One region of the Staphylococcus delphini genome, then DNA from elsewhere that is predicted to be linked to it. Evidence: riboswitches for the same ligand, from Rfam matches in the RefSeq annotation. Region 1 holds a riboswitch; the other holds the start of a gene.

What was found. Region 1 has a riboswitch for lysine ahead of EL101_RS06380 (amino acid permease). Riboswitches for the same ligand answer to the same signal wherever they lie in the genome.
Region 2: linked by a shared signal. The riboswitch ahead of EL101_RS07700 (aspartate-semialdehyde dehydrogenase) and the one ahead of EL101_RS06380 (amino acid permease) in region 1 are both predicted to bind lysine.

What each region holds. Positions count from the first base shown of each region.
Region 1 covers NZ_LR134263.1:1,338,582-1,355,493, reverse strand. Annotated here, with positions in the region: gene hemB (porphobilinogen synthase) at 1-420, opposite strand, end outside; gene EL101_RS06440 (uroporphyrinogen-III synthase) at 420-1,097, opposite strand; gene hemC (hydroxymethylbilane synthase) at 1,101-2,030, opposite strand; gene EL101_RS06430 (cytochrome C assembly family protein) at 2,056-2,892, opposite strand; gene hemA (glutamyl-tRNA reductase) at 2,907-4,247, opposite strand; gene yihA (ribosome biogenesis GTP-binding protein YihA/YsxC) at 4,403-4,999, opposite strand; gene clpX (ATP-dependent Clp protease ATP-binding subunit ClpX) at 5,233-6,495, opposite strand; gene tig (trigger factor) at 7,077-8,393, opposite strand; gene EL101_RS06405 (hypothetical protein) at 8,481-9,404, opposite strand; gene EL101_RS06400 (NUDIX domain-containing protein) at 9,414-10,025, opposite strand; gene rplT (50S ribosomal protein L20) at 10,135-10,491, opposite strand; gene rpmI (50S ribosomal protein L35) at 10,566-10,766, opposite strand; gene infC (translation initiation factor IF-3) at 10,792-11,319, opposite strand; ribosomal protein L20 leader region at 11,344-11,480, opposite strand; gene EL101_RS06380 (amino acid permease) at 11,522-13,030, opposite strand; lysine riboswitch at 13,165-13,336, opposite strand; gene thrS (threonine--tRNA ligase) at 13,398-15,335, opposite strand; gene dnaI (primosomal protein DnaI) at 15,654-16,577, opposite strand; gene EL101_RS06365 (replicative helicase loading/DNA remodeling protein DnaB) at 16,577-16,912, opposite strand, start outside.
Region 2 covers NZ_LR134263.1:1,597,340-1,614,251, forward strand. Annotated here, with positions in the region: gene EL101_RS07640 (BCCT family transporter) at 1-1,259, shown strand, start outside; gene EL101_RS07645 (toxic anion resistance protein) at 1,311-2,477, opposite strand; gene EL101_RS07650 (5-bromo-4-chloroindolyl phosphate hydrolysis family protein) at 2,474-3,112, opposite strand; gene EL101_RS07655 (acylphosphatase) at 3,125-3,397, opposite strand; gene msaA (regulatory protein MsaA) at 3,556-3,864, shown strand; gene cspA (cold shock protein CspA) at 4,057-4,257, shown strand; gene lysA (diaminopimelate decarboxylase) at 4,558-5,823, opposite strand; gene alr (alanine racemase) at 5,824-6,900, opposite strand; gene EL101_RS07680 (M20 metallopeptidase family protein) at 6,897-8,051, opposite strand; gene dapD (2,3,4,5-tetrahydropyridine-2,6-dicarboxylate N-acetyltransferase) at 8,195-8,914, opposite strand; gene dapB (4-hydroxy-tetrahydrodipicolinate reductase) at 8,934-9,656, opposite strand; gene dapA (4-hydroxy-tetrahydrodipicolinate synthase) at 9,653-10,531, opposite strand; gene EL101_RS07700 (aspartate-semialdehyde dehydrogenase) at 10,535-11,521, opposite strand; lysine riboswitch at 11,724-11,903, opposite strand; gene EL101_RS07705 (ABC-F family ATP-binding cassette domain-containing protein) at 12,143-13,753, opposite strand; gene EL101_RS07710 (CvfB family protein) at 13,954-14,865, shown strand; gene EL101_RS07715 (SdrD B-like domain-containing protein) at 15,143-16,912, shown strand, end outside.

The sequences.
Region 1 (16,912 bases):
ATTATCGACATCATGTGTATGTGGGTCAATCACACCACAATGACCATGATCCGTATATTCACATAAACATGTATCGGCAAGAATTAATAAATCATCATACATGGATTTCGCCAAACGTGTTGCTTTTTGAATAATACCCTCTTCAATAAATGCGCCTGTCCCACATGCATCTTTTTCATTCGGAATTCCAAAGAACATAATGGCACGAATCCCTAAATCATATGCCGCTTTCAATTCTTCATGTAGTAGATTTAAGCTGATTTGGTATACACCTGGTAAAGATTTAATTTCTGTTTTAACATCATCTTTTTCTACAACAAAAATAGGATAAATCAAATCTTCTTTTCTCACATGTGTTTCTCTCACCATATCGCGCATCACTTTTGATGAACGTAATCGTCTATGTCTATCGAATTGCATTATTGAACCCTCTCTTCTAAAATTTTAGTCACCATTGATTCTAAAGTTTGAATATCAGCAATAGAGCATGAATCGCCATAATCTTGAATTTGTCGTGCTGTTTGTTGACCAATGGCATAATACCTTTCGAAATTTAATGGTGTGTCATCGTCAAAAAAAGCTTTGACAGCAGAGGCACTCGCAAACGTCAATGCATCCACTTGACCTTGCTCGATACGTGCTTTGGCCTCCTTCACATTTTCCATTAAAAAACGTGACGTATACAAATCAATTTTATCAACATTGAAACCACGTGCTTGCAACGTTTCATGCAGTAATGGGCGCGCACGTTGACTGGATGGAATCAAAATGTGCTCTCCTTGTTGTGTGGGAAATGCCTCAAGAAAGCCTTCTTGTGAGTAATCTGCTGGGTAAAAATCCACTTGCAAGCCTTGTGATTCACAAAATGCTTTCGTTTTCTCGCCTATGACCGCTAATCCATTAAAATTTAACTGCTTTAAATAAGGTAGAAAATGCGTAACGGCATTTTGAGATGTAAAAACAAGCCAATCATAGTGACGACGAAGCACAGATTGATCAAAAGGAAGTGGTTCAGTCGTCACAAATGGAAGATGAAGGATTTCCGCGCGCTGATCATCATAACGCTTTGTTTGGGTCATCACTATAATAGGCTTCATCATTTACACCTCTTTCTCATTTAAAGCTTGAATAATTTTATCCGCACCTTGAGATTTAAGAACACGACTCACTTCGCTACCGACTTGTATTGGGTCTTGACCTGAAAATGTGTACTCAAATCTTTGTTTACCATCTGGAGACATAATCAAACCCGTGAATTGAATCTCAGTATCATTTTTACGTGTTGCATAGCCCCCGATAGGCACTTGACAACTCCCATTCATTTCTTTTAAAAACGTGCGCTCTGCTGTGACACATGCCGCCACGTCTTCATTATGTACTTTTGCGAGTAAAGCTAACAATTCTTCATCATCTGCACGACATTCAATACCAAGTGCACCTTGACCAATAGCCGGTACGAGCAAGTCTTCATCTAAATACGTTGTCACTATGTCATCAGACCAACCCATGCGTTTCAAACCTGCTGCCGCTAAAATGATCGCATCGTAATCCTCTGTTTCTAGCTTTTTCAATCGTGTGTCAATGTTTCCTCTTATCCATTTGATTTCTAGGTTCGGATATTTCGCTAAAATCTGTGCCCCCCGTCTTAACGAACTTGTTCCAATAATACTACCATCAGGAAGTTCGTCTAACGGAATATGATTTTTTGAAATGAAAGCATCGAATGGATTTTCACGGTCCGGAATACATCCTAACGTAAGGCCTTCAGGTAATTCACTTGGAACGTCTTTTAAAGAATGAATAGCCATATCAATATCTCGGCTAAAGAGTTCATTTTGTATTTCTTTCACGAATAAGCCTTTTCCACCGACTTTAGATAATTGGCGATCCACAATTTGATCCCCTTTTGTTACAATTTCTTTAATTTCGATATCTAAAGTAGGATCAACTTCTTTTAAACGATCAATAAATTGTTGGCTTTGAGTCAATGCAAGCTGACTTCTTCTTGAGCCGACGATAAGTTTACGCATAGTGCTTTCCTCCAATTAAAATAAGTTAAACTCCGGTCCATTGGTGAAATGTTGATAATTGAGTCACCACAACTAAATTGATCATACAGCATAAAAATAACATAATATTTAAATTCATTAAAAATGACTGCTTAAAACGACGCGTCAATCGTAATGTAATAAAAATAGAATAGGCAATAAAAATAATAATTGACGAGATCACTTTCAAGTCTAAAAAGATGTCATAGCCAATCGATACCATACCCCACTGAATCCCTAGCACGAGACTTATGAACATAAATATGACACCAACCAAAGAACTGTAGAACACTAACTTTTCAAGTGTTGCGATACTGCTCATTCTAAAGAAATTTTGCGTAAATCGCTTTTCTTTTAAATTTCGATACTGTATTAAATAAATAATCGCATTCACAAACGCAACTGCGAAAACCACATAACTCAATAATGCGAGTGAAATGTGGAAAAACAGTAATTCATTCAAAGCTGTGAGTCGCGCACCGTCCAATTTAAATTGTCGCGGATGGAACGTGTGAATCGTCATGAAGACAAACCCAATCACATTCAAAAAGGCGATCATAAAATCAGACTGACGCAACACGGACATCACAAAAGTAATCGTCAAAATCAACCACGTTAATACATAAAAACTCTCGATTAAAGAGGTTAAAGGGAGTTGCTTTTGCCATATAATAAACATAGTTAAAGAGATTGTTTGACAAAACCAAACAATCCCTAAAGCATAGAACCCTATATTTTGTAGACGATAATTCTTTTGAAACACATCAATGATCAAACACACCATACTGACTAAATAAATCAATAAAATGATTTCATGAAAACGTATGAAAAACGCTTCTTCCATAGCATCACCGTTCTTTAAGTTTCTATACTTAATAATCTTTCTTTCAACACAGATTTTTTCTTTTCAATCGCTTGTGTTTTATAATCTGCTTCAACTTCTAAATCAAAAATTTCTTGGAATAGTGCTAACTTCGCATCCGCATGCTTATCATCACTAATCTCTTTCGCTTGTTTGATCGGATCTTTTAGCATTTGATTAATGATGCTCTTCGTATGCTTAGAAATCACTTTTCGTTCGCGCTCTGACATATTGGGTAATTTACGGCTAATACTATCCATCGTATCTTGTTGGATTTGCATTGCTTTTTCACGTAACGCACGAATGACCGGAACGACACCGAGCATACGCACCCATTCATTATGTTTATCAATTTCTGTTGGAATACGTGATGCAATTTGTTCTGCTGCAAGTTGACGTTCACGCAAGTTTGCATCAACGAGACCCTTTAGATCATCCACGTCATAAATAAACAACTCGGAATGCGACATGTCGACAGGTTCAATATCTCTTGGTACAGCAATATCAATCATGACTTTTTGAGATGATTTCGCAACGCTTTGACACATTTCTAACATCTCTTTTGTAATGATAAATTGTTCTGCACTCGTTGAACTAATCACGATATCTGCTGAAACAATGGCTTCCCCTAGTGACGCCCATTCGCCGACTTGAACACCATGTTGATCTGCTAATGCTTGTGCACGTGATAATGTACGGTTAATGACTGTAATATGACTCACGCCAGCACCTTTTAAGTTTAAAACAGCTAATTCTGCCATTTCGCCCGCACCAATGACTAACGCTTGTTTTTTATTCATTTTACCGAACATTTTTTTCGCAAGTTCCACCGCACCGTAAGACACACTAATCGTATTATCAGCAATATCTGTTTCATGATGTGCTTTTTTACTAAATGTGATTGCTTGCTTGAATAGTTCATTAAAAATGGTACCAGTTGTTCCCGCTTCTTGTGCTGTGAAAAACGCATCTCTCATCTGACCTAAAATTTGTGTTTCACCTAATACGATTGAGTCTAAGCCTGCAGTAACTCTGAATAGATGTTCAATCGCTTCGTCCTCAATTTTCACTTCAGACATCCCCTTGATATCATCTACTTCAAAATTAAATTGTCGCGCTAAAAATCTTTGAATATAGTAACGTCCCGTATGAATTTGGTCAACTACCGCATACACTTCAGTACGGTTACACGTTGATAAAATCACGTTTTCTAAAATAGATTTTGTCTCGAACAACGCTTCATGCACGTGTGTCAAACTCTCTTCTTGAAATGAAAGTTTTTCACGACATGCTACATCAGCTGTTCGATGATTCACACTAACTGCTATTAAGTACATGCTTATGCCCCCATATATTCTACAATGACTACATTATAACACAGATTAGAGTCATTCTAATTAAAAATGCATAATCATGTTAAGATTTTTAAAATGACTTTCTAAATTTTTATCATAATTGTAGTCGTGCATGACTTTCATCTATTGATAATAGGTTATGCTTCCTCTATGAACGCACTAATGGCTGCCCAAATTTGGTCTTGTTTCTTTTTCTCAATGGAGGAGTAACTGATAATTTGATCGCCAGGTTCTAATTCCAATTTTTCTTTAATGATTTTAATATGCTTTTGTACTTTACCTTTAGGGATTTTATCTTCTTTCGTTGCGATAATGAGTGTTGGAATGTCGTAATACTTCAAAAAGTCATACATTAACACATCATCTTCAGTTGGCGGATGACGTAAATCGACTAATTGAATCACGAGTTTTAATGCTTCTCGTGTTGTGATATATGTTTCGATCATCTTACCGAAAGCTTCACGTTGCTTTTTACTTACTTTCGCATAACCATAGCCTGGTACATCGACAAAAATCAATTGGTTATCGATGTTAAAAAAGTTTAAAGTTTGCGTTTTACCGGGTTGTTGAGACGTTCTCGCCATATTTTTCCGGCCAATCATACTGTTAATAAATGTTGATTTTCCAACATTTGAGCGACCACTTAATGCAACTTCAGGCAAATCTAACTCTGGATATTGCTCTGGTTTAACAGCACTAATCAGAATGTCTACTTCATTTGGGTTGATATTCATCAGTTTTACACCTCGTTTATGTATCATCATACTCTTTTTAGATTACCTTAATTGCTCAAAGTTTTTCAACAAATGTTCGGTTTCTCTATATCGAAATAATGAGCATTTATATTTTTACATATTTGATATTGATATTAAAGCGAAAAAAGGCTGAGTCATAATCTGACCTGATTATGAAACCCAGCCTTTTTAAAATTAAGCGTGTTGAGCCATTCGATAACTTAACCGTGATTTTAAGCAGATGTTTTTGTTGTATTCACAAGGTTACCTTCCGCGTCGTAGAGTTCAGGCTCTGTCTCATTTACAATTGTTTCTTTTGTAATGACAACTTTAGCGACGTTTTCTGTAGAAGGAATATCATACATAATATCAATCAATGCTTCCTCAATAATTGAGCGTAAACCACGTGCACCTGTTTTTCTTTCAATCGCTTTTTCACTAATTGCAGCTAATGCTTCATCAGTAAATTCTAACGCAACATCATCTAATTCAAGCATTTTAGTGTACTGTTTAACCAACGCATTTTTAGGTTGTGTTAAAATGTTTTTCAATGCTTCAACATCGAGTGTTTCAAGGTTTGCGACGATCGGTACACGTCCGATAAACTCAGGAATTAAACCGTAAGTTTGTAAATCTTCTGGACGGATTTGCTCTAATAAGCTTGCTTCATCAAAATTAGAAGCTTCATTGCTCGCAAAACCGATTACTTTTTCACCGAGACGACGTTTAATCACTTCATTAATACCGTCAAATGCCCCTCCAAGAATAAATAAAATATTTGTTGTATCAATTTGAATGAATTCTTGGTTAGGATGTTTACGTCCACCTTGAGGCGGCACACTTGCTGTTGTACCTTCTAAAATTTTAAGCAATGCTTGTTGTACACCCTCACCTGAAACGTCACGTGTGATGGATGTGTTTTCTGATTTACGTGCAATTTTGTCAATCTCATCGACATAAATAATCCCTTTTTCTGCTTTATCAATATCAAAATCAGCAGCTTGGATTAAACGTAATAAAATGTTTTCAACGTCTTCACCGACATAACCTGCTTCAGTCAGGCTTGTTGCATCCGCAATTGCGAAAGGTACATTTAATGTACGTGCCAATGTTTGTGCGAGTAACGTTTTACCGCTACCTGTTGGCCCAATTAAAGCGACGTTACTTTTTTGTAATTCAACGTCATCATCTTTAGGTCCAAGTTGTTGAACACGTTTGTAGTGGTTATAAACCGCTACTGCCAATGATTTTTTCGCTTTTTCTTGACCGATAACATAGTTGTTTAATTGATCCATAATTTCTTTTGGTGTTGGTAATTCAGTGAGCTCTTCTGCTTGTTGTTGATTTAATTCTTCTTCAACGATTTCAGCACATAGCTCAATACATTCGTTACAAATATAAACACCGCTACCTGCTACCAATTTTTTAACTTGGTCTTGATCTTTACCACAGAAAGAACATTTTAAGTTTTCTTCATCATCATTGAATTTAAACATACTTTATTACACCCCTGTTCTTTTACGACTATACTAGAAAGCATTCTATTACGCAAATATAGACCATTTCAAGTTTTTTGCATTTTGCACAATAAAACACAAGCGATGTGTGATATTGTGGCTCCAGTAAAAGTCATCCTCAACTTCTGTATCTCATCTATTTTAATTCGTAGTGTCTTCATAAAGTTTCATACCAACGCTTCATCCAACAAAAGATACGCTCAAACTTGCTGAATGAACTTCCCCAAGCTTGCCGTTAATATACTATGTGCTAGCGACATAAAAATCAAATCATTTGCAAAAATACATTAACGTAACTGTTTAATCAGCTGTTGTCATAAATACTAAGCGGAGTGCGGTTGTTATCAAATGGTCATCATTTGATTACAACAACCCACCCCGGTTGATTTCACATTTTATTAAAATACATTTTGTCGAAACGGTTCATTGAGAGTTGTGTTAGTGGGACCACACATCATTTGAAGTTGATGTGCGGTCCCACTGATTAACCTTCATTAAATTTTATCATTCAAACTTGTAATGAAAGTTTTCAATACGACGCATTAATAAAATATGCGTGCTTATGCTTCTTCTTGGTTGTCTTCTGAAGTACTTTCAACTAATTTCGCTTCGTCTACTAATAAGTCAATAACTTTTTTCACACGAACATCGTTTTTAACAAGATCAGTGTTGCCAAGTGTTTTCTTAATATCTTCAACAGAAATGTTAAATTGTTCGCTCATTGTTTCAAGTTCTTTGTCTACATCTTCATCAGTCACTTCGATATTTTCCGCATCTGCAATGGCAGCTAATGTTAAGTTTGTTTTCACACGTAACTCAGCATCTACTTTCATTTGTTCACGTAAATCATCTTCTGATTGACCTGAAATTTGGAAGTAAGTGTTTAAGTCTAACCCTTGTTGTTGAATACGTTGTGCAAATTCGCTCATCATGCGATCTTGTTCTGTACGTACCATCGCTTCTGGAATATCGATTGTCGCATTGTCAGTTGCTAAAGTAATCGCTTCTTCTTTTTGCGCATTTTCAGCGTCAGTTTTCTTTTGTTCTTCAAGTTGTTGACGTAAGTTTGCTTTGAATTCTTCTACATTGTTTGCATTAGAATCTAATTCACTAGCAAGCTCATCGTCTAATTCTGGTACTTCTTTAGCTTTGATTTCGTTAATTTTTGTTTTAAATACAGCAGGTTTTCCAGCTAATTCTTCTGCGTGGTATTCTTCTGGGAATGTCACTTCAACATCTTTTTCTTCCCCAACTTTTAAGCCTACAAGTTGCTCTTCAAAACCTGGGATGAACATACCTGAACCGATTTCCAAGTCGTATCCTTCAGCTTGACCACCTTCGAATTGCTCACCATCAACATAGCCATCGAAGTCTAAGTTTACTGTGTCGCCTTCTTCAACTTGACCGTCTTCTTTAACGACCATATCAGTCATTGCGTCAAGACGTTGTTCTACTGCTTTGTTGAATTCTTCTTCAGTCACTTCAGTGTTTTGTTTTTCGATTTCTAAACCTTTGTAGTCACCTAATTGTACTTCAGGTTCAACGATTACAGTTGCATCAAAAGTGAATGGTTGACCTTTTTCAATTTGTGTTACTTCAATTTCAGGTTGATCAACTGGATTGATACCTGTTTCTTGTACAGCTTCACTGTATGCTTTTGGTAATAAGATGTCTACTGCATCTTGGTATAAAGCTTCTACGCCAAAACGTTGTTCGAAAATTTGACGAGGTACTTTCCCTTTACGGAAACCAGGTACGTTAAGTTGTTTAACTACTTTTTTGAAAGCTTGATCTAACGCTTTATCTACTTCTTCTGCAGGTACGGATACTTGTAATAATCCTTCGTTACCTTCTTTTTTTTCCCAAGTTGCTGTCATGTAAAAAAACCTCCATGATTTATCATTTTTAAAATTTTTCAACTTCTTTATTATAACATAGGTTGACCTTCTTTGAAATAATGAGACCTATGTATTTAACGATTTTATGAGTTTAAATATCTCTACGTGTAATGAATCCACATTGACTTCCTTACCCATTAACTGATGGAAATATGCAATGTAAGTATCACGCCACATCTCTACAGTCCCATAGTCTAGGATATTTACAGGATAAAGCGCAATATTATTTGCATTAAGTAAAATATAGGCTTCTTGAACCAGTGACGGTATTTCCACTTCTAACGCATCAATCACTGCAGGCAACAATTGATCTTTAAAGACAGTTTGTTCAATACCAACAAGCTCAGAGGGTATCACTTGAATTTGACGGGAATCTTTTTCTACGGTAACGCCTTGATTGTAGCCAGCAAAACGTAAATACTCCAACATCAAACTTTGAATACTTGCAACGATAGGCTCGTGAGCTAACAGGTAAGCAATCGTTTCACTGAACTGATAGACACGATCGTCAATTAATGTGAGCACTAATTGCGTTTGATCATAATGACTCAGCTCGCTAAATCGTTGTAATCGATGCAACATATAATCTTGACGTTCGTCGAGTTTGGATTGTGCTTGATTTTTAATAGGTAATAAAGTCATACGGGTTTCATGTGCATCGACTTCATCAAGCACCTGGTCCACCATTTCAACTGTCGCTTTATATTGTTCTAAAGCATACAAACTTTTAATGTAATACACGATGTACGTATCATATGGCGGAAAACCTTGCATCATTAAAATGTTCGCCTCTTCTTTCAATTCAAGATACGCACCGAGTTGCCACAATATATCACATTTTATTATCGCAAGTTCAGATGTCAATTCAAAGTGACGCTCATACGTAATGAAGTGATCATAAGCGTGTTCGTACTGTTCCTTGTCGAATGCCTCTGTAATATCATTTATTAACTTTTCTTTAAGTTTAGGAAATGGAATGATGTCAGACATGCCATTCACCTATTTCAACTGTTCTAATATTAACGCACTCCACGATTCGAATGCACTCGTGTCATTAATTTGGCTTAATGGTTGCCACTGAATCTTTAAAGTATCCGTTTCACGCACTTCGACATCTTGTTGCTTAACCTTTACTTTAAACACGACACCGATATGCACTTGACCGACTTCATTATGATCATCATTAATAAAGCCAATGAATTCAAGTGGCGTTTGATCGTTAATTTTAACACCAATTTCCTCTTCAAGTTCTCGACTGGCATTTGTTTTAATAACTTCATCAATATGGTGCGCTTCAGGAACATCATTCATATGTCCGCCTACACCGATAGATGCGTTGCCGTGAAGTCGTGCCTCGCCGCCACCTGATAATCGCTCATAGACGAGTAATTCATCATGCTCATTTTCAATTAAACAATAACTAATCAATTGTTTAAAACTTGGATCTTCTTCCATATCACCGCGTCTTTTCACTTCATATTGAGAAAGCTTGTCATAAATTTTTTGACCGTTCTCTTCAGATTGATCTAAAAACCCGTTGAATGCGAGCGCCTCTTCTTCAAAAAGCAAACGACGTGGGACTACAGTAATTTGTTCATCAAATTTTGACATTGTGAGCTCCTTTTATTCGTTTTTTATATCGTAACAAAAGAAATGAATGGTGGTAAAGTCATAATGAAAAAGAGTTGGCGCGTCACAATAGACCCCAACTCTTTCTCTACTATTTTAAAGCTGCTTTCGCTTGGTTTACTAATTCAGCAAATGCTTTCTCATCTGAGATTGCGATTTCTGATAACATTTTACGGTTAATGTCGATACCCGCTTGTTTTAAACCGTTCATTAAACGAGAATAACTCATGTCATGTTGGCGTGCAGCCGCATTGATACGTGTAATCCATAATTTACGGAAATCACGCTTTCTTTGACGACGGTCACGGAATGCATATTGACCTGATTTCATAACTTGTTGTTTTGCAACTTTATATAATGTGCTTTTCGCACCGAAGTAACCTTTAGCTAATTTGATTGTCTTTTTACGACGCGCTCTTGTTACTGTTCCACCTTTAACACGTGGCATAATAAACTCCTCCTTTTATCTCTACGGTATGCACTTTTGCCATACCTCTCATATATTTTCGTACTTTAGAATGATTATTTAACGTATGTTAATAATTGTTTTACGCGTTTTGCATCGCTTTTTGATACTAATGAAGCTTTACGTAATTGACGTTTTTGCTTTGTAGATTTATTAGCGAATAAGTGTGAAGTGTAAGCTCTAGAACGTTTAAGTTGACCAGATCCAGTTCTTTTTACACGTTTCGCAGCTCCGCGGTGGGTTTTCATTTTAGGCATGATGTTTTCCTCCTATTATCACTTTTTATTTTTCATTAATTGGGGCTAACATAAGGAACATTTGTCGACCTTCCATTTTCGGCTTTTGCTCGATTGTTGCAAGGTCTTGACACGCTTCAGCATATCGCTCTAACACGCGTTGTCCAATTTCTTTATGCGTAATCGCACGCCCTCTGAAACGAATTGAAACTTTAACTTTGTCACCTTTCGTTAAAAACTTGCGTCCGTTTTTAAGCTTCGTATTGAAGTCGTGTTCTTCAATTGTTGGGCTTAAACGGATTTCTTTAACGTTGATGATTTTTTGTTTCTTCTTCATCTCTTTTTCTTTTTTCTGTTGCTCGAATTTGTATTTGCCGTAATCCATAATACGAGCAACAGGTGGTTTAGCATTTGGCGCAACAACGACTACATCCAAACCAAGTCGATCTGCCATTTCCAATGCTTCATTTTTAGATTTCAATCCGATTTGGTCACCATTTTGTCCGATGACACGTAATTCTTTTGCGCGAATCTTTTCGTTAACTTGCGTTTGATCTTTAGCTATGGTTGACACCTCCAAAAAGTTTACGAATGGTCCAAGTACGAAAAAAAGCGAGGGTATTTAACCCCCGCTTCTCACGTCAACATGAACATACACTACATGTTTAATCGTTAACCTGCCAACAGCTTGCTGCGTCGCTACAGGTGAGAAGCGGGATGCTTCTACTTGGTCCGTTTCGTATTCAACAGATACAATCATACCAACTCAGTGTATATTAGTCAATGTTTTTTTGAAAGTTTTTTTCAACTGTTTCCACATTTGGATCTAAGTTGACGTCTTTTAATGGAATTATTTTCGTTTTATAGCGGATTTTGTGATAGATAAAGAACGCTAAAAATACCGGAATTCCCATATAAGTAATTAAAAATCGATTGATATCAAAATCACCCGTTTGAATAAAATCAACATCTTGTCCGATGATAACAATAATACAAAGTACAGTCGCGAGAATTGGACCAAATGGGAACCACTTCGCTTGATACTTTAATTTGTGAACATCGTAATTTTGTGCAGCAAACGCTTTTCTAAAACGATAATGACTAACCGCAATACCTACCCATGCGATAAAGCCTGTCAGACCACTCGCTGCAACAATATATTCGTACGCATCGCCACTGATATGTTGTAATACAAAGATCAACACAACAATCACCGCAGTAGATAACATCGACAAGATCGGTGTGCCGTTTTTATTTGTACGACTAAACGCATTCGATGCAAGACCGTCTTTACCCATCGAATATAGCATACGTGTGCTTGCATACATCCCAGAGTTACCCGCCGATAATACAGATGTTAAAATTACGGCATTCATAAATGAGGCAGCAAACGCGAGTCCTGCATTTTTAAAGACGAGTGTAAATGGAGAAGTTGCAATGTCATCCCCACCGCCCATTAAGGCAGAAGAGTTGTATGGAATGAGCATCCCGATAATAAAGATCGCTAAAATGTAAAAGAGTAAAATTCTCCAGAACACTTGCTTAATTGCTTTCGGTACGGCACGCTGAGGATTTTCGGACTCACCTGCAGTAATCCCCACTAACTCAGTACCTTGGAAAGAGAACCCAGCGACTAAGAACACGCCGAACACAACGAGTAAGCTACCACCAAACCCGTCACCTAAAATCGGTGCATCTCCAGTTGTAAATGTATCAAAGCCCACTGCTTGACCGCCCATGATGCCTAAAATTGTCAATAAGCCGACAATAATAAAGACAATCACCGTCGCTACTTTGATGAACGCAAACCAATATTCACTTTCACCATATACTTGAACCGACAAGGCATTAAGACTAAAAATAATCACCATGAAGATACAACTCCATGCCCAAGCAGGTAAAAATTGTAGAGGTGCCCAATATTGGATGACTTGAGCAGCAATCGTCACGTCGGCCGCTACTGTAATGACCCAGTTAAACCAATAGTTCCATCCTAAAGCAAAACCTAAAGATGGATCGACAAAACGCGTGGCATATGTGCTAAACGAACCTGTAACAGGTAAATACGTCGCCATTTCCCCAAGTGATGTCATTAAGAAGAACACCATTACACCGATAATCGCATAGCCTAAAAGTGCACCTAAAGGTCCCGCATCATGAATAGCGCCCCCAGATGTCATAAACAGTCCAGTTCCAATCGCACCACCGATCGCGATCATCGAAATATGACGATCTTTGAGATGGCGTTGCACTGCATGTTGATTTTCCGTTTTTTCATTACTCATTTTCTTAATCCTTTCCTAATTGCTTAGAGGTTAAGACAAATTGTGTGAAGCTAGTTAAGTTTTAAATTAATCAACCTAGTAAAAATAAAAGCAGTGATGGCATCTATGTTGATGCCACCCCTGCTCATTATTTATGAATCGGTAGCACATCACATTTGTGACAGTCTAGCGCCTTTCGGACACTAGCCCAACGAAAAATGGCGATGGTCCATTTCCGTTTCGGCAACTTTACCTTTCACATGTTGGGGCTTTGTACCATCTTACAACCCAACCGCTACTCATCAAAGTTGCGCCTCTAACTCAATCAAATCGTTTTATAAATTGTTTCATTATACTACTATACATGATAGCCGTGCACCTATCAACATTATCTTTGTTTTTTCAAACGAATTTCATCAACTAAATCCCAAATGAAAGTATCTTTTTCAATTGTTTTTTGGTCTTTTGAACCGTATTGACGCACATTGACTTCATTGTTTTCAAGTTCTTTATCCCCGACAACCAATTGATATGGTATTTTCTTCATTTGCGCTTCACGGATTTTATAACCCATTTTTTCATTACGATCATCAATATGCACACGGACACCTTGAGATTTTAATTCGTCGTGAATTTGACGTGCGTAATCGTAATGCAAGTCGTTGTTAACTGGAATAATTTCAACTTGTTGTGGTGCTAACCAAGTTGGGAATGCCCCTTTTGTTTCCTCAGTTAAGAAGGCAACAAAACGTTCCATTGTTGATACGACACCACGGTGAATGACAACCGGTTGATGATGTTCCCCATCTTTACCAATGTAAGTCAGTTCAAACTTTTTCGGTAATAAGAAGTCAAGTTGCGCTGTTGACAATGTTTCTTCTTTACCCATTGCAGTTTTCACTTGAACGTCTAATTTAGGACCGTAGAATGCCGCTTCGCCAATCGCTTCTTCATACGGTAAGTTCATTTCATCTACCGCTTCTTTTAACATCGCTTCAGCAGTGTTCCACATGTCGTCATCGTCAAAATATTTTTCTTTATCCGCTTTATCACGATAACTTAAACGGAATTTGTAATCCTTAAAACCAAAGTCATCGTAGACATCCAAAATCATTTGAACAACGCGTTTGAACTCTTCTTTAATTTGGTCTGGTCGCACGAAGATATGCGCATCATTTAAAGTCATCCCACGCACACGCTGTAATCCTGATACAGCACCACTTGCTTCATAACGGTGCATTGTACCAAGTTCCGCGATACGAATTGGCAACTCACGATATGAATGAGGTTTGTTCGCATAAATCATCATATGGTGTGGACAGTTCATCGGTCTCAGTACCATCGCTTCATCCGCATCCAGTTGCATTGGTGGGAACATGTCTTCTTGATAATGGTCCCAGTGTCCTGATGTTTTGTACAAATCGACATTAGCCATCACTGGAGTGTACACGTGGTCATAACCGAGACTAATTTCTTTATCGACAATATAACGTTCAATTTCACGGCGAATTGTTGCACCATTGGGTAGCCATAAAGGTAAACCTGCACCGACAAGTTGATTGTTTGTAAAGAGTTCCATTTCTTTACCGATGCGGCGGTGATCACGCTCCTTACGCTCTTCTAACAATTGAAGGTGTGCTTTTAAGTCTTTCTTGTCGAAAAATGCTGTACCGTAAATACGTTGTAACATTTTATTATTGCTGTCGCCACGCCAATACGCACCAGCAGTTGATAACAATTTGAACGCTTTAATTTTAGATGTACTTGGAACGTGGACACCACGACATAAATCAGTGAATTCACCTTGACTGTACAATGTCACTTGTTCGTCTTCTGGAATCGCCTCAATTAATTCCAATTTATATGGATCGTTTGCAAAAAATGACTTCGCTTCATCTCTTGAAACAACTTGACGCTCGACTTTATGATTTTCTTCAATAATTTGTTTCATTGTCTTTTCAATCTTTTCGAAATCATCACTTGAAACCTTTTCTTCCATATCGAAGTCATAGTAGAAGCCACCATCAATCACTGGGCCAACACCGAAATGTACATCACCGTACAAACGTTTTAATGCTTGTGCCATTAAATGCGCTGTGGAATGTCTTAACACTTCTAACGCTTCATCACTACCAGGCGTAATGATTTCAATTGCGCCATCTTCTTCTAAAGGACGTGTTAAATCGACCAATTGTTGATTAAATTTACCGGCAACGGCTTTTTTACGTAACCCTGGACTAATAGATTGCGCAATTTCTTCTGTTGTCGTACCCTTTTCAAACGCCTTTTCATTACCATCTGGGAACTGCACTTTAATTTCTGCCATAATGATCCTCCATTTCACATATTTTGCTTAAAATTGAAGAAAATAAAAAACCCCATCCCAACAAAAGGGACGAGGTTTTCGTGTTACCACCCTAATTTGTCACATACCTATCCTGTGACATCTCTACATAAGATAACGGTCTTGAGCCGGGCATTCATTACAAACACCATTTATCTATAGAGGGAGTAACATCGATGACTATGCACTACATTCTCAATCACAGTAGTTCCCTGTACCATAGCGATACCGATATCATATCCTCAAACTTTAGCAACATTATTGATTTATATACATATTATAACGCTATTTTTAAAATTTTCAATGCTTACGATAATTTTCTCCTTCAAGTAAATAAGGTGTACTCAAAGTTTTCACACGTTCCATAATCCGTTTCGCTTTCATTCGATCAACACCATTTTTCGTATCAGCCAAATGTGTTTCTAATTCATCTAAGTTCATATTTGAGCTGAAAAATGTCGGAAGTTCTTGAATCATACGGTAATGTAAAATGGGACCGAGCACCTCATCACGTACCCAAGGCGTCATATCTTCAGCACCTAAATCGTCTAAAAATAATACGCGTGCTTCACGAACTTGTTCAATACGTTTTGCTGTCGTACCATCTTTAAAACCATTTTTTAATGTTCGAATAAACTCTGGCACATAAATAATCATCGAAGGGACTCGGTTGTTTTTCAACTCGTTCGCAATCGCACCTAAAATAAATGACTTCCCTGTACCAAACTCACCATATAAATAAAAACCTTTAACCGGACGCTTTTCAATAATCGCATCAATTAAATCGTCTAATTGCATGGCTAAATCTAAACGATTGCGTCGCGTCATATAAATATCTTTAATTTTGGCGTTTAACGTATCGGGATGCATATGAAATGATGTAATCATACTTTTCGCATTTTGTTCCTCGTCGTGCCTGATTTTGCATGGGCAAGACTTGTAACGAATTTTGATATGTTGTTGATCAATATACAATTCAGGAATGTGACCCCTTACGAAATTAGGACAATTTTCATACGTATGTGTCCCATCGTAGTGTTTTTGCTGATCTTTATATTCCTGCAAGATGTTCAAATCTTCCTCAATCATTCGGTTCGTTACTTCAGATTGGTGTGCGGCTAAAAATGCTTTCACATCTGGATCCGCTAAGACTTGCTTTTTAATTTGTTGAATCTTTTGTTCGAATGCATTGTTGCCACCGATAATACTATTAAAACTTTTCATTAATCTTCACCCGCCCTTCTCTTTTGTTCTAACCTTTTCAAGAACGCTGCACGATCTTTTTCCAATGCTTCTTGATCTTCCTCTTTTTGTTCGTACTCTTCTGGATGCGTCACCCAACGCGGTTGTTTTTCTTTTTTGTGATAAAATGGACCGTTTGCGTTTTGACTATAGCTTTCCATTCGTTTTTGTTTCGATTTTTCCTGATTTTTTTGAATTTCCATCGCCTTCTCATATGCAGAACGCGCGTCCGTCACACCACTTTTTTTCCATGTTGAAGCAACGGAATAAACATATTTTTCAGGTAAGTTATTATCCGTTTTTTGCATCACATATTG
Region 2 (16,912 bases), 260 kb from region 1:
TAACACCACCGAATGCGAAACCTGAAACAAACGCGGCGATAATGGATGCGATGCGTTCAGCGTTTTTCCATTACGGGATACATCCTTGGGCCATGTATGGAATCGTTGCACTATCGCTCGCATATTTCCAATTTAGAAAAAATGAAGACGGGCTCATTTCTAAAACACTTCGTCCATTATTTGGAGATAAAGTAGATGGTACATTAGGCATCGTTATTGATGTACTCGCTGTGTTTGCGACAGTTATTGGGGTCGCTGTTTCACTCGGTGTCGGGACGTTACAAATTAACGGTGGTCTGAATTATTTATTCGGTGTGCCACAAAATATTTGGGTGCAATCCCTCATCATTCTTATCGTTACCGTGCTCTTTCTCATTTCAGCTTGGAGCGGTCTGAGCAAAGGGATTCAATATTTGAGTAATTTAAATATGGGTCTTGCCGGAATTTTACTGTTGATTACATTAATCGTCGGTCCAACCATTTTAATTTTCAAAATCATGACGTCAGCAACAGGCCTTTATTTTGATGAATTTATCTTTAACAGTCTCGACGTCGCACCGCTTAATCCTAATAAAGCAAAGTGGCTTGAAAGTTGGTCCATTTATTATTGGGGCTGGTGGATGAGTTGGAGTCCATTTGTAGGTATCTTTATTGCACGCGTGTCAAAAGGGCGCTCAGTGAGAGAATTTGTGATTGCGGTCATATTAGTCCCTACACTTGTGAGTATTTTATGGTTCAGCGTCTTTGGTGTTACAGGTATCGAGGTCGCAAAAGCTACACCAGAACTCTTCAAAATGACTCCAGAAACACAGCTGTTTGGCATATTTAATGAATTACCACTCGGACCGATATTATCTGTCATTGCGATGTTACTCGTAGGCTCATTTTTTATCACTTCTGCAGATTCAGCCACTTTCGTACTCGGCATGCAAACATCACATGGTTCCATAACACCTACAGGACGTGTAAAAGTCATTTGGGGCTTATTACTCTCACTCATCGCCTTTGTTTTATTATTATCAAGTGGTGGGGAAGGCTTAGGCGCATTACAATCAGCGGCGATTATTTCGGCGTTACCCTTTAGCATCGTCATTATATTGATGCTCATATCATTCTATAAAGACGCCAATTTAGAACGACGTCATCTCGGCTTAACACTGACACCAGATAAAGAGAGAATGCGTGAATATGTTTCTGAATCGAGAAAAGATGAAAATTATGAACTTGATCGCAAAACAACAGATGATCATGTCTATTAGCACAAAAACAGGCTTGGCAACTGAATGTCCGAGCCTGTTTTTTATACATCTTTACTGACTGTCGCGCTGGTCTTTCGCTGTAGTTAAACGCGCTTTTAAATCTGATTCTAACGCAAGCAAATCTTTCTCAGCCTGCTGACGCTTTTCACGGCCTTCTTGTTGAATTTGCAATGTTTCTTCAATCGTTTGAATAATATTATCTTGTGTCGTCTTCAATGTTTCGATATCAACAATACCGCGCTCATTTTCTTCTGCAGTGACACGCGCATTTTGACGCAACATTTCAGAATTACGTAATAAAATTTCATTCGTCGTATCTGTTACTTGCTTTTGTGCTGTCGCTGCCTTTTGTTGACGCTGCAGTGTTAACGCAATCGCCATTTGATTTTTCCACAATGGAATACTTGTTAAAATCGAACTTTGTATTTTTTCTGCTAATGCTTGGTTGACATTTTGAATCATTCGGATTTGGGGCGCTGATTGTAATGATATTTGGCGTGATAATTTCAAGTCATAAATTCGCTTTTCAAGACGGTCGACAAACTGTTCCATATCCGCAACATCTTGCACTGCCATTTGGTCATCAGCATCTTTCACTCGTTGACGCATCTCTGGCAACACCTGTTGTTCAATTTCCTTTTTCTTTTGTTCGGCCGCTGCAATATAAAGATTCAAAACATCAAAATAGTCTTTATTTTGTTGATACAAGCCGTCCAACAGTTGAATATCTTTCATTAACAATCCTTTATTCTTATCTAGCTCTATCGAAATACGATCGACTTGTGCGCTTACAGATTGCATACGTGAAAAAAGTTGCTGCATCGAATTTTTTGAGCGTTTGAACAATTTTTTGAGGAAATTGTCATTTTGTTGCGATAGCTCATCTGGATTCACTTCTTTTAACTTTTTCATCAACTGTTCCAAAGTCTCGCCAATCGGACCCACATCTTTCGACTGAATTTCATCTAACATTTGATGCGAAAAATGAGAAAGATGTGTTTGTGCATTTGAACCGAATTTCAATAAACTATCATGATTTAACGGTTCGATTTGCTCTGCTAAACTTTGAATTTTTTGACGGTCTTGGTCGTTAAAATGTTCGTTTAGCGCTTTTGTTTCTACTTCCGTCACTGCTCCTGTTTTTGGATGATCAAAATCATTAAAATAGGCATCTAATGGATGTGTACTAGTTTCATTCGCGAGATCATTTGACATCATGAATCATTCTCCATTTCTTTAACATTTCTTCGTTGGTATATTTCATTGAGTCGCATTTCAGTATCCAACTGCTCATAATCTTGCGCATTAATTTGCTTTAAATCTGCAATGAGTGTCCGCTTCACTTCTTCTAAAGTAATCCGTGTTTGCTGTAGCATTTGTCGCTCGTTGTCTGCTTTAAGTGGCATTTTAGCAAGCCGCGTATAACTTTCAATTAGGTTTAACGCATTATCGATATGCGAATAATAAAAGCTTTCAATATTAAAAAACTGAAAAGGTCGTTGTTTAATGGCTGAATTAATTGTACGCGATAATCGGTAAATATCATTCACTAATTTAAAATCTTGTATCGATCTAACTTTAATAAACGACTTTAAAATACGCTTGTTTTTGCTTTGAACTAAGTTAATTTGATGCATAATATAGTGATAATCTTTACGTGTCAAATTCATTTCTTTCAAATAGGCACGTGACGTCAAACGCTGTGTAGGGACATAACCGACTACAAAACCTGCGATGCCGATGACAAAATCTATTAAAAATGTAAAATCTAAAATGACACTTGTAAAAAAGGCGATAACTGCAACAGGCACGCCAACTACGGCACCCCAAACCCTCGATAATAAATATCTCATATTCATCTTCCTTTATGAAATCGCTCTAAAGTTTTGATATTGCTCGTTAATTTCAAGTTCATCTATTGTATAAGTATCGACACGTGAAACAGGGGAAGCGCCATTAATGACTGCTTGTGTGAAGGATTCAAGTGACGTATCATCACCTTGTGCGTGCACTTCTACATAATCCTCAATATTCTTCACTGTACCTTTGATTTGGTACTTCAAAGCTAAGCGTTCAGTAAAATAACGAAATCCAACCCCTTGAACACGTCCGTATACTCGGATTAAATAATGTTTCATACATTTCACCCCTCCACTTAATTATAAGTATTTTCAGTGCAAAAGACTAATATTTAAGTTTCATATCACTTATTTCTAGGTCTTTTAGCTTGCTTTTTAAATTTAAAGATACTATCTTCTTTAGTAAGACTTTTTTTACATATGGGGGGACGTTAGTTATGTGGGAAGTTGCTAAGATTCGTGCAGACTATGAAGGTTGGTGGTTATTCGATGATTGGCCAGAACACATCATTGATTCGCAAAAATTTGAGACCTTTGAAGCGTTTGAACAAGCGTATCAACGCATGATTCAACAAGCCAAAACAGATTATGACAATTTTATTGTTGGCAAACATAACATTTATGCATTTTATAATAATTGTGATTTAAACTTTTGTGAAGATTGTGATGAAGATTTACAGATTTTTTATAGCTTCATTACTTTAAAAAACGAAAAAATATATTTGAATTTGCCAATTATAGACTAATCAATAAATTTTAAATTCTATATTGCAAATATTGTCACATTACCTTATAATAGGGGTAAGCAATGGCATTATTCCATATTGCAAAGAATATTTTTCAGTTTTTATTTATCGAAAGTATAAAGAATGAATCAGTATTTTTTGTAATATGCGAATAGCGCATATTGAATTTTAGTCTTGGAGGTTTCACAGATTATGAAACAAGGTACAGTAAAATGGTTTAACGCTGAAAAAGGTTTTGGTTTTATCGAAGTAGAAGGAGAAAACGATGTATTCGTACACTTCTCTGCAATCAACCAAGAAGGTTACAAATCATTAGATGAAGGTCAATCAGTTGAATTTGAAGTAGTTGAAGGCGACCGCGGTCCTCAAGCTGCAAACGTTGTTAAACTATAATAAATAGATGCAATATTGACTTAGAAAAAAGCAGTGAAGTTCGCTTCGCTGTTTTTTTGTTTTTATAAATGTTTTTATCCTGTTATCAGAATGCTTCTTATTGAACCGATTGATCCGCCAGAAGGTTTTTCAGAATTAACAGATGAAGCGTTTGAATATTTAGTATTCGGAATTAAACCTAAATAAGCACCTAACCGATAAAAAGGTGAGGTGCTCTTTTTTATCATTACATTAAATCAACATGTCAAAAGTATCTATCTAACGAAGCAAACATTCATTGCCTCATACCATGAATTGTGCTTATTTCACATCATTAATAATCAATTGACGTAACGATTGACGTTTCACGACTTCTCTTGCTTTACCATTTTTCACAAAGAAGACGCTTGGTTTCTGCATTTGGTTATAATTTGAAGCCATACTATAGTGATACGCACCTGTCGTTAGTATTGCTAAATAATCGCCTCGTTTTACACTAGAAGGTAATTGTGCTTCATGAATAATAATATCGCCTGATTCACACAGTTTTCCTGCAATGGTAACTGTTTCATCAGGTGTTTCATTACGATTAATCAATAAAGCCTGATATTTCGCGTCGTATAAAGCTGTGCGGATGTGATCACTCATTCCGCCATCGATAGACACATACTTATTGACACCAGGAATGTCTTTGATTGTGCCAACTTCATATAGCGTTACACCCGCTTCCGCAACGATAGAACGTCCTGGTTCAATACTCAATGTCGGAATAGGGTATTTTAACTGCTGACACTCTGCTTTAATCGCTTGTACAATCTCTGTAATACTTGCTTCAATGTCGAATGATTGGTCAGCCTCAACGTATTGCGCACTAAAGCCACCACCTAAATTGAGTAAATCGATCGCAATTGCATGTTCGTCGAGCCAATTCAGCACCATTTTAGCCGTTTCAATCATTCCCGTTGTTTCTTCAATTTGCGAACCGATATGGAAATGAATGCCTTTCAACACGATATTATGAGTGTTACGGATTTTTTCAACTGCTTCTAAAGCGAGCCCATGTTTTAAAGAAAGACCGAATTTACTTTTCTCTTGTCCGGTTTGGATAAATTCATGCGTATGTGCTTCAACACCTGGATTCACACGCAACAGTACATCTACAGGTTTTGTCGCATACTGTTCGATGAGGTCAATTTCATCTAATGCATCAACAACGAAATAGCCGATACCACTTTCAAGGGCATAACGAATTTCATGTTTCGTTTTATTGTTGCCATGAAAATGAATGCGTTGTGGATCAAAGCCTGCTTCTAATGCTGTGTAAAGCTCTCCCTCTGATACGACGTCTAATTCGAAATCTTCCTCAGCCGCAAGTTTAACCATTTGAAGACATGTAAATGCTTTTGAGGCATAAGATAACACATAGCCGATATCGTTTTGTTGAAAAGCACTGTGATAACGTCTCATTTGTTGACGAATTTGATCTTCATCATACACAATTGTCGGCGTACCGAAACTTTGTGCTAACGTTTTTAAACTTGTTCCTCCCAATGTTAATTCACCATTTTGATTGTAACTAACTGTCATTTAAACATACTCCTTTATTAACGAATTCAAATTTAATGCACTGAGTTGTTCAGAATTAGCGCCAACACCTTTAAACGTGTAGTCATCAATACGCAAATCTGAACTATATAAAATAACGCTATCTTTCGCTGATACTGTGTCATCTACTTCCACAAACATATGACTCATCATGAGCGCACGAATCGGATAACGGTTGCCATTAATCGAGACATCATGTTGCGCTCTTGTCCGTAAAATGCCATCTCCATATCCGACATCTACAACCGCTAAACGTGTATGCGGCTGATCTACGGTATAAGCAAAACTGTACCCACAATGATCGCCTTGTTGGACATTTCGCACTTGAACCACATTGGCTTTTACGGTCAATGCTTGTGTAATGCGATCAACTGACAGACTCGAGTAGGGACGCGAACCATATAGCGCAATACCGATACGTGCATGTGTATGATGATTAAATAGACGTTGGCCTTCTCTATAATAACTGGCACTATTTTGAGCATGAATGAGGTCGAAATGATACCCTCGTTGTTGCACGAGTGTCTCCACAATAGCCAACCATGCCTCACGTTCTTGTTCATACATGTCGACATCAAATTCATCCGCATAACCGAAATGCGTCCACAAACCAGTAATTTCCATTTTAGGTGCCGGATTCTGCTCGTGATCGGCTAAAACGGCGAGCAATTCTTCTGTTGTTTTAAAGCCAGAACGATGGAGTAGATTTTCATATTCCAAATGCACTTTCACACCCGCTAAAGCTGCTTTATGTGTATGATAAAACGCTAAAGAAGGTAACGTCATATGGATATCATTTGCTCTCAAACGGTCAAATTCATCTGTCGCATTCATTAAAAATATCGTTGCGTCTGGCGCCAGCTCTCGAATACGCACCGCTTCAACTAACGATGTCGTACTGAACGTATCAATACCTGCTTGTTGAAACGTTTGTACGGCAAAATCCAAGCCGTAATTGTACGCATTATTTTTCACAACCGCCATCACAGATTGATTTTGCGTTACTTGTTTCACATTTTGAAGAAATTGGGCTGAATCGACTTGCCATAATGCTGTCATGCTTCCACCTCGTTGTAGTTCATTAACAATCGTTCATAATAATCTGCAATACGAATCAACATGCGTTCATCAAAGTTTAAATGCGGTGTATGCAAACCTGTCACGAACTGCTTTTCTTCGTTACGTGTCCCGACAAAGACGAAATATGCCGGTGCGATTCGACCATAAAAACTGAAGTCTTCACCAAATAAATAGGGCAGTTCATTTTCGATTACATTAAGCTGATTGTATTCGAGACTTTCGACGACATATTTTTTCAATGCAGGATCATTCATAGTCGGTGGATAACCTTCCGCAAAACGCACGTCACATTTCACGCCGAATAACAATTCTGCACTGTCACTAATTTTTTGCATTTGTCCTTGAATAATACTTAAGTCATCCATATCATACGTACGAATCGTGCCTTCTAAGTAGCCATTGCTCGGAACGGTATTAATTGCTTCTCCCGCATGAAAATGACCGATATGAACGATATTTCGTTGCAATCCATTCAAATGATACTGTTGAATTTGAGACAATTGCGCCATAATATGTTGTAACGCTTCTCCGGCAGATTTACCTTGTTCTTTGTTGGCAACATGACTCGATTCACCTTCAATAAAAAAGCGAAATTCTGTCGCACTTGCCGTAATTTCATTATCACGAATGACGACTGAACCTTCTTCAACAAAAGGCATGACGTGAACACCATAGATTGCTTTAATGTTATATGATGCAAATGCGTTGGCTTTAATTAATAAATTCGCGCCACCACCGGATTCTTCGGCAGGTTGAAAAATGAATAACACATTATGTGGCAACTCACCTTTATCATATAGCGCTTTACAACGTTGTGCAAATAGCATGAGCGCTGTGGTATGACCATCATGGCCACAAGCATGCATGCGATCATCTACTGTACTGCGATAATCGACATCATTTTGTTCATGAATCGGTAGGGCATCGATATCTGCTCTAAAAGCGATGGTTTCATCACTTTGGCCTTTTAAAAAACCGATAATCCCTGTTTCAAGAGGGCGTTCATATGGAATATCTAATGACTCTAAAAAATGTTGTAAGTATTGTGTTGTTTCGTGTTCTTGAAGACTCAGCTCGGGATGTTGATGAAGATATCGACGATGCTGCGTGACAAATTCAAGTTCATTCATATGCTTTCACTCCCATCATTATGTATAAAAAGAGAAGAGGATGGGATAACTTAATGTCCCAGTCCTCATAAAAAGTAGCGTTATGTTTATCATCGCTGGAACAGGGCGCCGATATGAGATATGATAGCGCGCCTGTGGATGTATTACTGATCTAACTGACGTAACGCTGCGACAATTTCACGTTTTGAATCTTCTACTTCATGCGCTTGTTTGATCACTTTCGCCGGTGTCCCTGCAACAACAGCACCTGCTGGTACATCTTGCGTTACAATGGCACCCGCAGCAACAATCGCACCTTCACCAACACGTACGCCTTCAAGAATAACAGCATTCGCTCCAATTAACACGTTATCCTCAATCACTACAGGAGAGGCACTTGGGGGTTCAATTACACCTGCTAATACTGCACCAGCACCAACGTGGACATTTTTACCGGTAGTTGCACGACCACCTAATGTTGCATTCATATCAATCATCGTTCCTTCACCCACGATGGCACCAATATTAATCGTTGCACCCATCATCACGACAGCGCCATCACCAATTACGGCATGTTCACGAATAAATGCGCCTGGTTCGATTCGTGCATTCGTATTGATTAAATCTTTCAATGGAATGGCCGAATTACGTCGGTCCATTTCAATTTCTAAGTCTTCAATTCGCATTTGATTTTCTTCATAAAATGCGTGCCAATCTGATGCTTCACAAAAAATGACTTTTGAATTTTCTGAACCGAATACTTTAAATTGATCCGGAAATTGCACGTCACTGAATTCACCGTTGATATAAACTTTAATCGGTGTAGATTTTTTCGCATCACTAATATATTGGATGATTTCTTCAGCTGTAAAATTTTTAACCATAACGTTTTATACGCTCCTTTTATAAGTTATCAAAAGTATAATACCCTGGTTGACGGTGAATTAACTTTTCTGCTGCACCTAACGCACCATTCGCAAAAATATCTTTCGACTGGGCACGGTGAGAGAGGGTAATCGTTTCATCTGTTCCTGCAAATAAGACATCATGTTCACCGACAATCGTACCTCCACGCACCGTATGAATACCGATTTCATTTTTCGTACGTTTCGCATCGTGTTGACTTCTGTCATAAACGGGTGTGACATCTTGTCGTAACGATTCAATCACATCATAAAGTTTAACGAGCGTACCACTTGGTGCATCCACTTTCTGATTATGATGCGCTTCCGTTAATTCAATGTCAAAGTCTTGAAGTAAAGGGACTGCCGCTTCTAATATTTTAGTCAATACGTGGACACCATAGCTCATATTGGCACTGAAAAATACTGGCATTTTATCACTTAACGCTTGAAGTTTATCAGTAATTTGTGTCTTTTCACCCGTTGTTGCAATGACAAGGGGCAGTGTGAAATCTTCTTCTAATAATGGCAATAACAATTGTGGATGTGAAAAGTCAATCGCTACATCCGCATCTGTCACTTCACTGATTTTTTGATAAATCGGATAGGGCACATGCGCCGTTGAACGACCTGCAATGACACCTACAATGTCATGTCCGTTCGCTTCAGCTAATCGTGCGACACGTTGGTTCATTGCGCCGTATCCAATTAATAAAATTTTCATGTCCGAACACCTGCTTTAAATTGTTGGTAAACTGCTTTTAACTGTTGTTGCTCTTCGTCATTCAGTGGTACTAATGGTAAGCGCACCTCATATTGCCCAAAGCCTTCTAACGCTGCCAAATATTTAATCGGAATCGGATTAATATCGACACGCATCGCATCAAGAAGGGTTGCAATCGGTTCAAAGCGTGCTGCTCGATCCTTCACATTTGTATAAATTTGTTGGAATTCATTCGGGATGACATTTGCAACGACCGAAATGACACCATGACCACCTTGTTTATAATATGACACAATATTATCATCGTTGCCACTATACAATGCAAACTTGTCTGTATCTAAGCGTTGTTGAAGTTCTGCTAAATAATTAAAATCATCAGTCGCATCTTTTAACGCAACGATATATGGATGCGCACTTAAACGAACGACTGTATCCACTTCGATTGTTGAATTTGTTCTTGATGGCACATTATAAAGGACTACAGGTAGTTCTGTCGCATTCGCAATCGCTTCAAAATGGGCAACTAAACCACGTTGACTCGTTTTTAAGTAATACGGTGTGATGAGCATAATCGCATCTGCACCTAATGCCTTTGCACGTAAAGACGCTTCAATTGATTTTTGCGTGTTATTCGTCCCAGTTCCTACAATAATAGGGACACGTTGCGCATTTTCTTCTATTACTGTTGTTAAAATACGATCTTTTTCTTCATCTGTTAAAGTTGGATTTTCAGCTGTTGTACCGTTAACCACGATGGATTGAATACCATTGTCGATTAAAAATTGGACTTGTCTTTTGATCGCGTCATAATCCACTTCTCCATTCGAAAAAGGGGTGATTAAAGCGACGCCTGTGCCTTCAAAAATATGTGACATAGTTTATGCTCCTTTCAATTGAAGTACCTGTTCTAACACTTGGACTGCATTAAGCGCAGCACCTTTTAATAAATTGTCTGAAGTGACCCAAATGTGGAATGTATTGTCTAACGAATCGTCTTTACGAATACGTCCGACAAACACTTCATCACGACCTGTTGAATGAATCGCCATTGGATATTCATTTTTGGCTGGGTTATCGACGAGGACAACACGTGCATCTTGTTCAAAAAGTGCTTGGATGGCTTCCACTGTTGCCGGTTGGTCCAGCGTCACATTCATATGAACACTATGACTATCTTGTACCGGTACACGTACACAAGTTGCTGTAACATTTAAAGTCGGTTCATTTAAAATCTTTCTAGTTTCATCAATCATTTTTTGTTCTTCTTTTGTATAGCCATCTTCTAAAAAGACATCAATATGTGGTAATACGTTGTTATAAATTGGATGTGGGTAAGCTTGCGGCGCCACACCTTTTGGACCGTCTTCTAAGTCTTTTTTACCTTTCATACCTGAACCTGACACAGCTTGATAAGTCGTGTATGCCACGCGTTTTAACCCATATTTTTCTTGCAATGGTTTCAGTGGTACGACCGATTGAATCGTTGAACAGTTTGGGTTAGCAATAATGCCTCTTTTAAAAGTAGGGGCATTGACTTCAGGTACGACAAGGTCAACGTCTTCCGTCATGCGCCATTGACTCGAATTATCAATAATAATGGCACCGTGTGATTCAAACAGTGGGGCAAAATGCGCACTCGTACCGCCACCCGCACTCATTAAGACGTAATCAAAACCACCATCCGTTGCTTCATCTGTCAATTCTTGTACGATATACGTCTGACCTTGAAACGTGACTTCTTGACCTGCTGAACGTGCCGAAGAAAAAAGCACGAGTTCATCAAAAGCAATACCTTTACGATCAAGTGTTTCTAAAATTTTAGTTCCTACTAATCCTGTTGCACCTACAACTGCTAATTTTGTCATTCCACTTCACTCCATTTTTTTCAATTCACAAAGATTGTAATGTTCTTAAAATTTAGATAATAATTGAGCTATTGGTAGTACATTGGGCACTTATGTTGGTCACTAGAGCATTTTTTGAAGAGGGTGAAAGTCACTGTTATCAGACCGTTTCAAAAATGATAAATAAAAAACAAGCTCGGCGTGCGAACTTGTTAACTCTATATACAAGTGATGCACTCCATTATTGTAACAATAATGACAGATTCTTAGCTCTTAACCAAAGAATCCAACAAACAAGTACCTGCAATACTGTTCGTTTCGGCATCTCACCCTTTCGATATACAATGCTTGCAGACATGACTTCAATATATCTACTTATGATCGATGCGCCTCATCAATAACTATTCAATTATTATGGATACCATTATACATAGAATGTCATCACGTGTAAACAGAAAATGCTAAAATTTTCAGCATTCTTTTAGGTTCATATGTCGATTTTTTTATAAGCAACGTGTTGTTAAAAGAAGGTGCTAAAAAAACGAGCCACCCAAGTAGACATAATAGGGGAGAACTACATATGTATCCGATTCACTCAAAATAAAAAACGAGATGACATGATATCATCCCGTTAAAAAATTTTTATGCTTTAGATTTCAAAATCCCTTTTTCTTCTAAGTACGCCTCGTAAGAAATTTCTTTCGATAAACCACCAGGCACATCTAAATCGATCACACGGTTCGCAATCGTATTAATAAACTCAAAGTCATGCGATGTGAAAATCATAGACCCTTTAAATGATTTCAAACCTTCATTGACAGAGGTAATACTTTCCAAATCTAAATGGTTCGTCGGCTCATCTAATAACAATACGTTCGCACTAGAAAGCATCATTTTACTTAACATACAACGTACTTTCTCACCACCGGAAAGAACGCTAGCTTTTTTCTTCACTTCTTCACCACTGAATAACATACGTCCTAAGAAACCACGTAAAAATGTTTCAGTTTGTTCATTTTCTGGCGCATATTGTCTTAACCAATCTACTAAGTTCATGTCAACGCCTTCAAAATACGCCGAGTTATCTTTAGGGAAGTAGCTTTGTGAAGTTGTGACACCCCATTTATAGCTGCCTTCATCCGGTTCCATTTCGCCGGCTAAAATTTTAAGTAGTGTCGTTTTTGCGATTTCACTTTCGCCCATTAATACCGCTTTGTCATTTGGGTTCATCGTAAATGACAGTGAATCTAACACTTTTTCACCGTCAATGGTTTTAGAAAGGTTTTCAACAAATAATAAATCATTACCAATTTCACGTTCTGGCGTGAATTTTACGAAAGGATAACGACGTGAAGACGGTTGAATATCATCCAATTCAATTTTTTCAAGTTGTTTTTTACGGCTCGTTGCTTGTTTTGATTTAGATGCATTGGCAGAGAAACGTGCAATAAAGTCTTGTAACTCTTTCATTTTCTCTTCTTTTTTCTTATTTTGTTCTTGCGCCATTTTTTGTGCTAATTGACTTGATTGATACCAGAAGTCATAGTTTCCGACATAAACTTTAATTTTACCGAAATCTAAGTCAGCAATGTGCGTACAAACATTATTTAAAAAGTGACGGTCGTGGGATACAACAATCACGGTATTATCAAAGTTAATTAAAAAGTCTTCTAACCAACTGATCGCTTGAATGTCCAAACCGTTTGTCGGCTCATCCAGTAAAAGTACATCAGGCTCACCGAATAAACTTTGGGCGAGCAACACTTTCACTTTTTGGTTATTTTCAAGCTCTGACATTGTTTTATCGTGCAAGTCTGTACCAATGCCTAGGCCAGATAACAATGTTGCAGCGTCAGATTCTGCGTTCCAACCGTTCATTTCAGCAAATTCGCCTTCAAGTTCAGCTGCACGAATACCATCTTCGTCACTGAAATCAGGCTTCATATAAATCGCATCTTTTTCTTGCATCACTTCAAACAAACGTTCATGACCTTTAATCACAACGTCTAACACGCGCTCATCTTCATACGCAAAGTGATCCTGTTTAAGGACTGCCAAACGTTCATCTTTACCGAGTGACACGTGACCTGTTTGTGAATCAATTTCACCTGATAAGATTTTTAAGAAAGTAGATTTTCCGGCACCATTTGCACCAATTAAACCGTAACAATTGCCTGGTGTAAACTTAATGTTCACATCTTCAAATAATTTACGATCACCAAAACGTAAACTTACATCCGTAACTTGTAACATGCATTTTCTCCTTTAATTCATTTATTCTAATGGATGCATTATATCATGAGAATGCCTTATAAATCTAATTTCTATTGTATTTTCTATCAAGGTTTCAACTGAAATCACTGTCGTTGTTCAAGAGATTTCATTATTTCACTGCTTATCACACATCGACATGCTATAATAGATATAACTTATCAATTAAAGAGGAGTACGTTATGTCATTTAAAGAAAATGAAATTATTGGGACGATAGAATTTTTAGAAGTGAAGTCACTTGAAGGTTCTACGTATCACTTAGAAGGTCCAAACCGAGAAAAAATTAAATTAAATGCATCAGAAGTGAATGAAGATGATGATTTAGAAATAGGGGAGTCGTATAGCTTTTTCGTCTATCCTAACCGTGCTGGCGATTTGTTTGCGACTCAAAACATGCCAGATATTACTGTTGGACGTTATGATTTTGTACGCGTGTTAAACACCGATCGCGATGGGGCTCGTGTAGATGTTGGATTGCCTCGTGAAGTATTAATACCGTGGGAAGATCTACCTAAATTGAAGTCATTATGGCCAGAAAAAGGTGACGAAGTATTATGTACATTGCGTATTGACCGTGACAGACAAATGTTCGCACGTCTCGCTTCAGAAACGACAGTTCATCAAATGTTTACCCCTGTTGCAGCAGACAAACTTGAAGACATGCGCAATCACATGATGAAAGCACGTCCATACCGTTTATTACGTGTTGGCACATTTTTATTATCAGAAGACGGTTATAAAATTTTTGTGCATGAGTCAGAACGTCAAGAAGAGCCACGTTTAGGTCAAGCATGTGACGTCCGTATTATCGGCGTCAACGATAAAGGGGAGTTAAACGGTTCATTTTTACCACTTGCACACGAACGTTTAGATGACGATGGCGAAAAAATATTTAATTTACTTGTGGAATACGAAGGCGAGTTGCCATTCTGGGATAAATCTAGCCCTGAAGCAATTAAAGAAGTATTTCATATGAGCAAAGGTGCATTCAAACGTGCAATTGGTCATTTATACAAACAACGCCTTATCAATATTGAAACAGGTAAAATCACTTTGACACGTAAAGGTTGGACACGTGCAGAAAATAAATAGTTAATGATTCATGGGAGGCTTGCCTTAAGTGGCGAGTCTTTTTTTGATCTTAAACACCCACACAAATGCTAAAAAACCTTACTACCATAACATTCCTACACTAAAATTTACTTAGTTCATCCCAGTCAACTAATTTTTTAAATCCTTAAATATTTATTAACTCATATTTTTTTATATTGTCGTTTAAAACAGAACAATATATAATAGCGATTAATGTGTTTATAAATGTTGTATGAAACATGAGATAAAGAGATAAAGAGATAAAGAGGTAAAGAAATTGATTACAAATAAAAACATATATAGTATTCGAAAACATAAACTTGGCGTGGCGTCATTCTTATTAGGGACATTATTTATTGTAGGGCAAGCACATGATGCTGACGCTTCAGAAGTGAGCCCAACAACACAAGCACAAAATGTCGAAAAGGAACAGATGAAAACTGAGGGAGAAGGAGCATCTGATGTAGTAGAACAAGCAGTCAGTGAAGCAACACCAGTAGCTGAAAATACACAAGAAGCAACACCTGCTTTAACTGAAGTCGCGAAAGAAGCAACACCAGTAGCAAATGAAAATGCGAAAGAAGTTAGAGTTCCTGAAAGCACACAAGAAGTTACAAAAACTGAAGCAGAAGTGACAGAAATTGCACAACCTGTATCACACGTGGAAAAGCCTGTTACTCAAACAGCTGCACCTACAACAGGTAAACAACAAACTTCACCACGACAAGCACAAGAAGTCACTGCACCAGTGGATATGAAGGAAGTTAATGTGGAAACTGGAACAGATGTAACGAGTAAGGTAAAAGTAGAAACATCGTCAATTACTGCAAATCAAAATAAAGATAAAAAGATTAATGCGACAAATCATCGTCAATCAAATGCAGTCAACCCACACAACGCTGAACGTGTTACATTAAATTATAATTGGTCATTTGACAACGGCATCAAAGCGGGAGATTATTTTGACTTTCAATTAAGTGACAATGTCGACACTAATGGGATATCAACAGTTAGAAAAGTCCCACACATTATGGATAGTCAAAAAAATGATCAAATTATTGCTTACGGGGAAATTAATGAAAACAATCGTGTCCGCTACCGTTTTATGGACTATGTAAATCAAAAAGAAAATTTAAAAGGTAAATTGTCATTAAATCTATTCATTAACCCCGCAAAGGTTCAAGATGAAGGTGATATTACTGTTTCATCGACTTTAGGACAAACTACAACTAATCAAAATTTCAACATTAAATACATTGACGGCGTAAAAAATGCGGCTGGTGTTACATTAAACGGTCGTCTTGATGAATTATCAAAAGCAGATCAATCATTCACACATTATGCGACATTTAATCCTAACAAGAATAAATTAACATCAGTATCGATCGTAGGAACTGTTATAAATGGGGCAAAACAAAATGGTAAACCAGGTGAAGTTAAAGTTTATGAGTTCGTTGGTAGCGGGAATCTCCCACAAAGCGTTTACGCTAATGTTAATGATAACCAGCAATTTAATGACATCACTTCCAAAGTAAGTATAAGCAGCAACAACAGTTCTGGATATCAAATCAATTTTGATATGGAAGGCAAACACCCTTATGTGATAGTTTATAAAGGGCATTATGACAGTAATGCGAAAGATTTTTCTTTTAGAACAAATGCAACAGGTTACCAAAACTTAAATCAACATACCGACTATTTATATTGGGGGTATGGTAATTCTTTCAATCTAACATGGGATAATGGGGTTGCTTTCTATTCTAACAACGCGAGTGGGGAAGGGAACGACAAACCTATACCGCCAACTTATGGGTTCAGTCCAACAGTCGAAACAAGTCAAAATACTGTTACTTATTCTCCTGTAATGACTTTCCAACAAACTGGAGTTTTAGAAGTGATTGAAGATAGTGCTGTATTAAATACACTTTCACAGTCTGGTGAGGACCGTGGTGAAAATACTTCTCCAGTCATTGAGACAATGGAAGATACACAACCTGTTGATTTTGAGGAAACAACGACGTTCCCACCGTCAAATCATGCAAATGAA